DNA from 2 places in the Solibacillus sp. FSL H8-0538 genome. Region 2 is predicted to be linked to the other one. Evidence: predicted binding sites of a transcription regulator. Region 2 holds the regulator's gene; the other holds the start of a gene.
What was found. Region 2 encodes Rex, which represses fermentation and respiration genes when NADH is low (regulators of the CRP and FNR family bind a similar motif). Its sites were predicted from a motif close to TTGTGAAATATTTCACAA; they were not measured.
Positions count from the first base shown of each region.

Region 1: the regulator Rex is predicted to act here: its motif matches at 902-919, upstream of yeiL (transcriptional regulator YeiL).

Region 1 covers NZ_JBBOPI010000001.1:2,442,534-2,448,492, forward strand. The annotation lists gene MHH87_RS11660 (MFS transporter) at 1-842, opposite strand, end outside; gene yeiL (transcriptional regulator YeiL) at 943-1,608, shown strand; gene MHH87_RS11670 (NupC/NupG family nucleoside CNT transporter) at 1,830-3,041, opposite strand; gene recD2 (SF1B family DNA helicase RecD2) at 3,277-5,787, opposite strand; gene hisA (phosphoribosylformimino-5-aminoimidazole carboxamide ribotide isomerase) at 5,955-5,959, shown strand, end outside.
Region 2 covers NZ_JBBOPI010000001.1:3,423,854-3,429,812, reverse strand. The annotation lists gene rimI (ribosomal protein S18-alanine N-acetyltransferase) at 1-394, shown strand, start outside; gene tsaD (tRNA (adenosine(37)-N6)-threonylcarbamoyltransferase complex transferase subunit TsaD) at 391-1,407, shown strand; gene MHH87_RS16380 (hypothetical protein) at 1,941-2,330, shown strand; gene MHH87_RS16375 (ABC-F family ATP-binding cassette domain-containing protein) at 2,487-4,427, opposite strand; gene MHH87_RS16370 (redox-sensing transcriptional repressor Rex) at 4,558-5,193, shown strand; gene MHH87_RS16365 (twin-arginine translocase TatA/TatE family subunit) at 5,275-5,499, shown strand; gene tatC (twin-arginine translocase subunit TatC) at 5,520-5,959, shown strand, end outside.

The DNA.
Region 1 (5,959 bases), 980 kb from region 2:
AAAATCCATCGTAGCGTAGAACCAATCGCTGCTAGCATTAATAGAGAGGATGGTCGCCATCTCGCTAAAAATGTATCTGCTTTTAAGAAATAAAGTATTTCAAAAATAACTGCGACATTAATAATCATCCCAATGTAAAATGGATTCACTTGTAAGTCCTGCAAATAAATATAACCGTAATTATAATAAGCCGCATGCGCACCTTGTAATAAAATAACAATAATCAACACGACTGGAAAACCTTTAATTTTTAATAAGCCCTTCATTGAAAGAGCTTCTCTACGCACTGGTTCAACAGCTAGTACTGCCGGCCCTGGCATGAATTGCATGATTAACATTGCTATCAACCCAATAATCATACTCCATAAAATAGCCTGCTCACCGAGGCTAGCTGTTAACATGCTAATAATTAATACGGATACGACAAAACCAAATGATCCGAGCGAACGTGCTTTTCCGTAATGCACATTCCCTTCTTGCATAAGTGATGCCGCACTACTTTCGACAGCCGGTAATAATGCTGGATATGCTGCACTAAACAGAAGCGTCATTACTAAAAGCGATGAAAATGAAGTCAGTGGAATATAGAGAAGCGCTACTACTAGCGATGCAATTGTGAACAAAATGATTACTTTTTTATTGCTTACATATTTTGAAACGAGCGGAAAAACAAACATTGTAGATACCGCACGTGCCAATAAACCGAACCCCATAACCATACTTGCCTCAGACACAGTTAGTCCTTTTGCTTGAACGAGCCACCCTGTCCAATACGGTAGAAATACGCCCCAAGTAAAGAAGAATGTGAAGAAATTTTGTGAAAGCCAACGCTGATTATTCATAATAAAATTCATACCTCCAATAACTTATGTTGAATCATATCATGATGCGTTTTACAATAATGTGAGATATCTCATATTCTTCTCTGATTGGAGGAAAAAAATGCAAATTTTAAAAAACGAATTGCGGAATACATATTTAGAGCGATACCCCATTCAACATTTTTTCTCCTTTGATATTACACCATATATTCACGTTTGCCGATTCGAAAAGGGGGAGTTTATTTTTCATGAGCATTCGTATCCTGAATATATCTATTATATGGTGGAAGGAAAAGCCAAACTATACGTGACCCATAAAAACGGCAAAGTATCATTGATCGATTTCCTAACGTCTCCTTGTTTTATGGGCGAAATTGAACTTTTAAACGAGGAAAATTACTCCAAAGGCATTCAGACGGTTACAAATACGATTTGTTTAGCCATTTCCATACGGGAATGCAAAGAAAAATTATTGTCCGATTCTGTTTTTCTCAGGATGCTTTGCGTCTTTTTAAGTAAAAAGGCAACTAGTATTACAGCAAAATATACACAAAACCAAGCATACCCATTAGAGAATCGTTTAGCTTCATTTATGCTCATATCTTCTGACAATGCCATTTATAAAGAAAAACACACAGAGATTAGTGAATATCTCGGTGTGTCTTATCGTCATCTACTTTATGTCCTCGCTGAATTTACCGAGGCAGGGATCATTCAAAAAACGACTAAAGGCTATCTTATTTTAAATGAAGAAAAATTACAGAACCTAGCATTAGAAATCAATTAGAAATAAAGCTTATTGCGAACAAACTTGCACTAAGCTTTTATTTTAACTTTTTAGTCTTATTGCGGCACAAGGTATTTTACAGCAACTTCCTCTACTATCAATGGCTTAGAAAAGAAATCCCCTTGAATAATTTTGGATGACAGCTATGTTCATTGGATATTAACAGAAAACCAAAAATCCACAAAAGAAAAAGCCTTCCACAAGAAGGAAGGCTCTGTCAATTATAAAAACATACCGGCAATTGACGCGCTTAATAGTGAAGCAAGGGTCCCTGCTACAACGGATTTCATTGCTAATTTTGCAATTGTTGAACGACGGTCCGGGGCCATTGATCCTAAGCCACCGATTAAAATTGCCAATGAGCTAAGGTTCGCAAAACCACATAGTGCGAACGAAATGATAATAGTAGTTTTTGGAGATAGTGTATCGATCATCGGAGCAAAGTTTGAGAACGCAACGAATTCATTTAATACAAGCTTTTGACCAATAAATGAACCAGCTTGTACTGCCTCTGACCAAGGTACACCGATTGCAAAAGCAAGTGGCGAGAATACATAACCTAAAATTCCTTCGATCGTTAAGTTATCAAAGCCAATCCAGCCACCGATTCCACCTAAAATACCGTTAAGAAGTGCGATTAATGCGATGAAAGAAAGTAACATAGCACCAACGTTTACCGCAAGCTTCATACCGTCAGCCGCACCTTTAGCAGCCGCATCAATAACGTTTGCAGACTCTGTGTCTTTTTCTAATACAAAGTTCGATTCATCTACGATTTCTGTTTCAGGAATCATTAACTTCGCTAAAACTAAGCCTGCTGGTGCAGCCATGAAGCTTGCTGCAAGTAAGTATTCTAGAGGAACTCCTAGTAACGAGTAACCCACTAAAACTGAACCTGATACAGATGCTAAACCACCCGTCATAACAGCAAAAAGCTCTGATCTCGTCATTTTATTTAAAAATGGACGAATAACTAACGGTGCTTCTGTTTGCCCAACGAAAATATTCGCTGCCGCGTTAACAGATTCCGCTTTACTAGTACCTAATAATTTTGATAGTGTGCCACCGATTAATTTAATGACGAATTGCATAATACCTAAATAATATAGTGCAGAAATTAATGCAGAGAAAAAGATAATGATTGTTAATACGTTTATTGCAAAAATGAAGCCAACTGACTCAATATCTGCTAAACCACCGAAAACAAATGAAATTCCCTCATTAGCGTAAGAAATTAACTTTTGAACTCCGTTAGAAAGCGCCAATAACATTTCACGGCCTAATTCCCATTTTAATACGATGAAAGCGAATAATAGTTGAATTACTAAACCAACACCAATTGTACGCCATTTAATTTTTTTACGATCACTGGATAAAGCTAAAGCGATTCCTAACACGATTGCAATCCCTGCAATTCCCCAAATAATACTCACAATGTCACCTCTTTTTATTTTTGAAAACCTTTTCATTTTAACTTACATAAATTGACACTCGACATCAAACATCCGAAATATTTACTATATTAACACAGAGTAATAACACAACCTATATAATAGTTTTTTCACACATTTCTATTATTTTGCTCAATTTCTCCGTAAATATATTGGCGTATAAAAAAAAGCAAACCTAATTAATTTAGGTTTGCTCAATCCTCTATATAGTTGGAAGTCATTCTGATTTACAAAAGTCAAACGGTGAAATCCCATCCATTCCAATCAGAGGATGAATGTATGGGGCAGTTTCTGTTGTTAAGTTCATTGGTAGTGCTTCGGCAATTTTATGTGACTCAGAAATATTAAGAATCGCCATTTGCTCCTGTACTTGTTCAGGCTGTTTTTTGATTTTATCGACCTGCACAGGCTTGGCAGATACTTGTTCCATAGTGACAGTTATTTCCTCTACCTCGTCAATTGCCATCGGATTTAAACGGGCTTTTAGGCTAGTAAGACGGGCAAGATCATCCGTCTTCGCCAAACCATTTGCAAGTACATCTGGTTCACCGCATAAAATTAGGAAGCTTTTCGCACGGGTAATACCAGTGTACAAAAGATTGCGGCGTAGCATTTTAGAATAGCCGCGCACGACTGGCATAATAACTGTTTGAAACTCCGACCCTTGCGATTTATGAATGGAGCAGCAATAGGCTAGCGTAAGCTGATTTAAATCACCGCGCTGATACGTTACTTCAATCCCATCATAGGAGACGATGAGTACATCTTGTTTTTCAATTGTTTCCTTCGCTCGTATAATAGAAATCACTTCGCCCATGTCCCCGTTAAACACATTGCTTTCTGGCTGATTCACAAGCTGTAATACTTTATCACCAATGCGGTAAATGGTATCACCAAAAACGAGTTCCTTGCGGGTGCCATCATTTGGGTTTACGAGCTCTTGAATTTGTTTATTCAGTGCATCAATGCCTGCTGGACCTTTGTACATCGGTGCGAGCACTTGAATATCCCGGATTGCATGACCTTTTGCTACCGCACTTTTCACAACCTGTGTAACAACGCTCGTTACCTGATTTGCAGAAGCATTAATAAAAGAGCGATCGCTTGTTTTAGCCGTTAACGTTTCCGGTACAATCCCCTTTTTAATTTGGTGGGCTATGTCAATAATTGTTGAACCTTCAGCTTGTCGGTACACATCTGTTAATTCAACTGTTGGAATTTGATTTGATGACAGTAAATCCTTTAATACCTGACCGGGGCCTACTGGTGGTAGCTGGTCCTGATCTCCAACGAATACAACTTGTACATCTTCATGTAGTGCCTTGAGTAATTGGTGGGCAAGCCATGTATCCACCATCGACATCTCATCAATTATCACGAGACGTCCTGTTACTTCACGCTCTGTTTCCTCTTCCTTTTGCTGACCAGTAAAACCGAGCAGACGGTGAATTGTCATCGCTGGCAGTTCTGTCGACTCCGCTAAACGTTTCGCTGCACGTCCAGTTGGCGCTGCTAAAACAATAGGAAACGGTTCTTCCTTTTGCGCATAATCTTTCGGGTTCAATGACAAGCCGTGAAGCTCGGCATATACTTCAACAAGCCCTCGAATAACAGTCGTTTTACCTGTTCCCGGACCGCCCGTTAAAATCATGACCGCAGAGTTTAATGCCGTTTCAATCGCCTGTGCTTGGGTCGGTGCATACGTTACGTCATAGCGCTCTTCTACCTCTCCAATTGCTTTGCGAATTTCATCACGAGAAAAGCTTTCACTTTTTTTATTCTTTTCTTTTAAATCAAGAATTTTTGACGCAATACCAACTTCACTGAAATAAAGTGATGGTAAGTACAGACGGGTTTCCTCGCCACAAATTTTTGACTCCTCGCGCATTTGAATACAGGCTTGTGAAATCGCATCAAATGGAATTTCCACGCCCTGACTTTGCTCAAGTATCCCCTTTACCATGGGAAGTACAATTTCTGCGTCGAGATAAACATGTCCCTCTGATAGCGCGGCATTCGTTAGCACATGAAAAATTGCCGCCTTAATACGGTCTGGATGATTGCCTGTAATCCCTAATTTAGAGCCGAGTTCATCCGCACGACCAAAGCCGACACCATCCACTTCTTCAATGAGGCGGTATGGATTTTCGGTTAACATTGAAATGGTTTCTTCACGATATGTTTGGTAAATTTTCATGCCTAGCTGCGGTCCAAAACCCCATTCGTTCAGCTGAATCATGACACGCTCAAGGCCAAGGTTTTCTTCAATCGTTTGACGGATTGCGAGCTTTTTCTCTGTTGATAAACGCGGGACCGCATTAAGCGCTTCTGGATCTTCTAAAATACGTTTTAGTGCATTCACGCCAAGCTTTTCTACGATCGTTTCTGCCGTTTTCCGTCCAATGCCAGTGAATAGATCGCTTGATAAATAATGAACAATGCCCTGTTCTGTCGCTGGCACTTCTTTTTCAAACGTTTCCACTTGAAACTGGATGCCGTATTTCGGATGACTTTTCATGACACCCGTAAAACGATAGAGCTCGTCCTCTGTAAGCTGCGGGAAGTAACCGACAACGATCATTTCTTTTTCTTCATATTGCAGATTTGTTTCTTGAATTTTTACGCGAAGAATCGAGTACATATTCGTCGCATTATGAAAAATTGACACGATGGGACGGCCGAGGATAAATAGCTTATTCATTTCAAATAAATCAAGATTTTGTGACATCCAAGTAGCGCCCCCTTTCTATTTTGTATGCCCATTTTACCATAGGAGCTAAACGCTGTCTTTTGTAAATGAAGCAATTGTTCTGCCAGTCAGATTTTTCTATAAATTAGCGCACTTAGAATGGTATGATAGAAGAAGAATTTTTTAGGAAAGGTTTGTGAATAGCAGTGGA
Region 2 (5,959 bases):
AATAGAGCTAGCAACGTTTTCGACACCGTGGACGCTCGATTCGTTTCATTATGAGATGCGAGAAAATCAGTTTTCGCATTATTTAATTGCTGAGGACGTGGCAGGCAATATTATCGGCTTTTGCGGAATGTGGCTTGTGATTGATGCGGCACAAATTACGAATGTAGCGGTCGTGGAAACTGCGAGAGGTCAAGGAATTGGTGAAGGGCTCATGCGTGAGGCGATCCGTATAGCTCATGAGGCGCATATGGATGTGATGAGTCTAGAGGTACGCGTTACAAATACGGTCGCACAAAATCTATACCGTAAGCTTGGATTCTTAGATGGTGGAATTCGCAAAGGGTATTACACGGACAATCAAGAGGATGCTCTAGTAATGTGGGTGAATTTATGATGGATAAATATATATTAGCAATCGAAACAAGCTGTGATGAAACGGCTGCAGCGATTATTAAAAACGGTACAGAAATTATCTCGAATGTTGTGTCATCGCAAATTGAAAGTCATAAACGTTTTGGTGGGGTTGTACCAGAAATTGCATCGCGTCATCATGTCGAACAAATTACGATCGTTATTGAAGAGGCGTTACAACAAGCGAACATGACGCCACAACATTTAGATGCAGTAGCAGTTACAGAAGGTCCTGGACTAGTAGGGGCACTACTGATTGGCATTAACGCGGCGAAAGCATTTGCCTTTGTAAACGGCTTGCCACTTGTTGGTGTGCATCACATCGCTGGCCATATTTATGCGAACACACTAGTGCAGCCAATGGAGTTCCCGTTACTTGCACTTGTCGTATCAGGTGGGCATACAGAACTTGTGTTAATGCGTGAGCACGGTAGCTTTGAAGTAATCGGAGAAACACGTGATGATGCAGCGGGTGAGGCGTATGATAAGGTTGCGCGCGTACTTAACATGCCGTACCCGGGTGGCCCGCATATTGATCGTCTTGCACATGAGTCAGACGTAGCGGTACCATTCCCACGCGTGTGGTTAGAGGAAGGCTCGTACGATTTCAGCTTCAGCGGCTTAAAATCTGCCGTTATAAATTACAAACATAATATGGATCAACGTGGTGAGGAAATTATTCCGGAACATGTTGCAAAAGGATTCCAGGATAGTGTTGTAGAAGTATTAACAGCAAAAACATTGCGTGCAGCTCGTGAATATGGTGTAAAGCAGGTGATTGCAGCAGGAGGTGTATCGGCGAATAAAGGCTTGCGTACGTCATTAGAAGCAACATTTGCAGAAGAAGGTATTCCGTTCTATGTACCACCATTAAAGCTTTGTACAGACAATGCGGCAATGATTGGTGCAGCTGGGTCATTTATGTTCGAAGCTGGTGCACGGGGCAATTTAAAAATGAATGGTCGACCTGGCATGGAGTTAATGAGCTGGGTCTAGTTATAGTACGAAAGGAGTTGTGAACATCACAACTCCTTTTATTTTTGTGCAAAAGTGTTTTGTTGTCGAAATATAGTGGAATGCGATAAGAAATTGCTGAAAAATATAAATTTCTAATTGTAGTGGAACTTTTCTGAAAAATTATCCACAGGTACTGAGTGCTTTTCCGAAAATGTCAAGACGAACATCCGTACTTATGCACAAACTGTTAATAACTTGTGGATAACATGTGATTTATCTATATATAGTATTCCTTTTTACACAGTTTGATGTGAGTAAATAAATTTTGAATTGTGGATAATGTGGAAAAGTCTGTTGATATGTTGATATGACTGTATTCAGTTTGTGAATAAAACTGTGGAAATTTTTGCGCGTAAATTGCATATTGACCAATATATATGTAGAAAAAAGTAAATACAAGGTTTGAACTACTAAATATTATGGAATAATGAATGTATATGTTAATCTCGCCATTGCTATACATTAACGTTAGATATCATAGAATGTTTTAAACTAGAAAGGAGGTCGTCTAATTGAACTATTTGAAAGAGCGACGGAAAATGTTTATTTTATTGGGCGTAGGAGCAGTGTTAGCTATTGGCTTTTTTGCATTACTTAATGTCCTTAATATAGGTACGTATTTTGCAGCATCTCTTGGTGGGCTGTTTGTATTTGTAGCAATCGTCTGTTACCCGCTAGCATTTGTTTATGGAAAACATCGAATTATAGATGTCTTTCATAGTATTAGCATAGGAGACCGACAGCCATTTCGTATTATGCCCGGTAAAGCAAGATGGAAACCAATTTTTACGGGATTGAATTTTATTTTTGCAGCATTCACTACAGTGTGTTTCGGTTGGGCGTATGGCACGTATAACGCGTATAAAAAACTACAAATGCTGAAAAGCTTTCAAGTTAAATGAAAAATGGGCGAGCTAGTTGAAGTATGCAACTGGCTCGCCCATTTTGTTAAACGATAAGAAAGTTTAACTTTTTGATAATGTCTAGGCATTTGCGCCGCACGCTAGAGGGCTCGCAAGCAGCTTGCCCGAGTGCAAACGGGCGCGAATGCGCTTTTCTTATTTCAATGCTTCAAGTTCTTCGCTTAACTCCAGCCATTCCATTTCAAACGTTTCATGTGCTTCTTTAGAAGAATCCAGCTCCGATTGAATGGTAATTGCCTTTTCGTGGTTGGAGAAGATTTCTGGATCGCATAGCTGCTCTTCAAGACGGGCAATCGTTTCGTCAAGTGTGCCCATATGTGCTTCAATTTCCTCAAGGGCGCGTCGAATTTGGCGTTCACGTTTTTTGGCATCCTTATCGATTGTAGAGGTGGATGCTTTTGCACTAGTAATTTCCTCCGTTTTTGTAGCGGCAGTGGCTTTCATTTGTGCAAGTTCCTCCAACTCCTGCTTTTTCTCTACGAAATAATCATAGTCGCCTAAATACTCAAATGACCCCTTGCCAGAAAGCTCGACTACCTTTGTCGCAATGCGATTAATGAAGTATCGGTCATGCGAAACGAATAGCAGCGTGCCTGGATAATCGATTAACGCATTTTCCAGCACTTCTTTACTATCTAAGTCTAAATGGTTTGTCGGCTCATCTAGAACAAGAAGGTTAGCTCTTTGCATCATTAATTTTGCTAAGGCTAGTCGCGCTTTTTCGCCACCAGATAATGAATTCACAGATTTGTTAACATCGTCCCCGCTAAATAAGAAGCGGCCGAGTATGTTACGAATATCCTTTTCATTCATTAGTGGCCATTCGTCCCATAATTCTTTCAAAACGGGTTTATTGCTATTAAGCTTTGCCTGCTCCTGATCGTAGTAACTGATTTGGACGTTTGTACCGTAGCGAATGTCCCCACGAAGTGCGGCTAAATCTTTCACGACTGTTTTTAATAGCGTGGATTTTCCAACACCATTCGGGCCAACAAGTGCAATTCGATCTTCACGGAAAACACGTAGCGAAATATTATTGGAAATTTCCTTGCCGGGATAGCCAATTGTTAATTCATCGACAGACAATACATCATTGCCACTCTGACGGTCAATTGTGAAGCCAAAGTTAGCACTCTTTTCGTCGCCATCCGGAGAATCCATCCAATCTGTCTTTTCTAAAACTTTTCGACGACTTTGTGCCATCTTTGTTGTTGAAGCGCGGGCTAAGTTTTTTTGAATAAATGTTTCAAGCTTGGCCTTTTCATCTTGCTGGCGTTCGAACATTTTCATATCTCGCTCGTAGTTTTTCGCCTTGTCATCTAAATAAGCGCTATAGTTACCGACGTATTTCGAAACCTTTGTACGAGAAACTTCATATACAATAGATACAACTTGGTCTAGGAAATAACGATCATGGGAAACGATTAAAATTGCACCTGCGTAACCTTTTAGATAGCCCTCTAGCCAAGATAATGTTTCTATATCTAAATGGTTGGTTGGCTCATCTAGAATAAGCAGGTCAGGTTTACTTAATAGAAGCTTGGCAAGCGCTAAACGTGTACGCTGACCGCCTGAAAGAGATTGGATTGGCTTTGTGAAATCATCCTTGAAAAACTGCATCCCATGTAGCACAGAGCGGGTATCAGCCTCATATTGATAGCCGCCTGCTTCTTTGAAATCATGTTGCTGCTGGTCATAGTCTGACATAACACGTGTATACATTTCGCTATTTTCATATACAGCAGGATCTGCCATTTGCTGTTCAAGTTTGCGCAATTGCAGTTCTTGATTACGTAGACCGTCAAAAATCGTCATCATTTCGTCCCAAATCGATAATTTGGAATCAATGCCGGCATGCTGTTCTAAATAACCGACACGAACATCTTTTGGAATAATGACTTCGCCTGAGTCATAGCTCATTTGTCCAGCAATAATTTTTAGTAAAGTGGACTTACCAGCACCATTACGTCCAACAAGTGCAACACGGTCGCGATGCTGAACTTCTAATTTGACGCCACTTAATATTTCATCTGTAATAAATGATTTATATAATTGATTTACTTGTAATACGATCATGTTTACACCTCAGTTTCATTCTTTTAGTGTAATGGATGTAGGGGGGACGTGCAATCATCCGTGCTTTACTTATTTCGGTAGGTTTAGTAAGATTGAATCGATTTCTAATAGTATGTAGGGGGAAAGATGTGTGAAACCTGAAACGAAAATTCCACAAGCAACTACGAAAAGACTTCCTCTTTATTATCGCTTTTTACAAAACTTTGCGAATGAAGGCAAGAAGCGTATTTCGTCACAAGAACTGAGTGATGCGATGAAAATAGATTCTGCAACAATTCGTCGAGATTTTTCATATTTCGGTGCACTTGGTAAAAAGGGCTACGGTTATGATGTACTGCATTTGCTCGACTTTTTTCGTCAAACGCTAGACCAGGATGAAGCGACAAATGTAGCACTAATCGGTGTCGGGAACTTAGGGAACGGCTTATTAAAATATAATTTCCAAAAAAACCATAATACGCGAATCGTTGTGGCATTTGACTCAAAGGCGCCGTATGAAGGAACAGAAATTAGTGATATTCCGGTATTCCATCCAGACCGCCTAGAGGAAATGTACGAAGAGTTCGGCGCAGAGCTAGCGATCCTAACAGTATCCTCTCGTTCGGCACAGGCGATGGCGGACAGACTTGCTAAAATGAACGCAAAAGGCATCCTGAATTTTACACCAGAACGTCTGAACGTTCCGGAATCTATGAAGCTAATGAACATTGACTTATCCGTAGAATTGCAGGCACTCATTTACCTTGTCCGTAATAGTGGAGAATGACGTAAATTATTCACATTTTATATATTAGCCAAACGTTCGATGTTGCGGTAAAATGTACATATAATAGAGGAGGTGGCTGTAATGGTTGTGCATTTAAATGCGATTGGACCAGTGAGCCTAGTTTTTATCGGTATAATAGCCTTATTAATTTTTGGACCGAAGAAATTACCTGAGCTTGGAAAAGCAATGGGATCAACACTTCGCGAATTCAAAAATGCAACAAAAGGTTTAGCTGATGATGACGATGATGTTAAGAAAAAAACGATCATTGAGCATAAAGATAACGAAAACAATAACGTTAAGTAAGTTAAGGATGTCACATTGATATGAATCCAAAAGAACTCACTGTCATAGAACATATTGATGAACTAAGAAGTCGCTTATTTGTGACCGCAATTTTCTTTGTTCTTGCGTTAGTTGTAAGCTTCTTTGTTACCGAACCGATTATTAAATTTATTCAGTATAGCGACGAAGCAGCTCAATTTACACTGAACGCATTTACACCGACTGATCCGTTAGCGGTGTTTTTAAAAGTTATGTTTTGCGTAGCTCTCGTTTTGTCTTCACCAATTTTGCTTTATCAGCTATGGTCGTTTATTACACCAGGCTTGCATGAGACAGAACGCAAGGCGACACTGAAGTACATTCCGTATTCATTTATTCTATTCCTTGCCGGTATATCATTTTCTTATTTCGTATTGTTCCCATATGTAATGAACTTTATGATGAGCCTATCAAAGGATCTAGAAATTGTACAAACAATCGG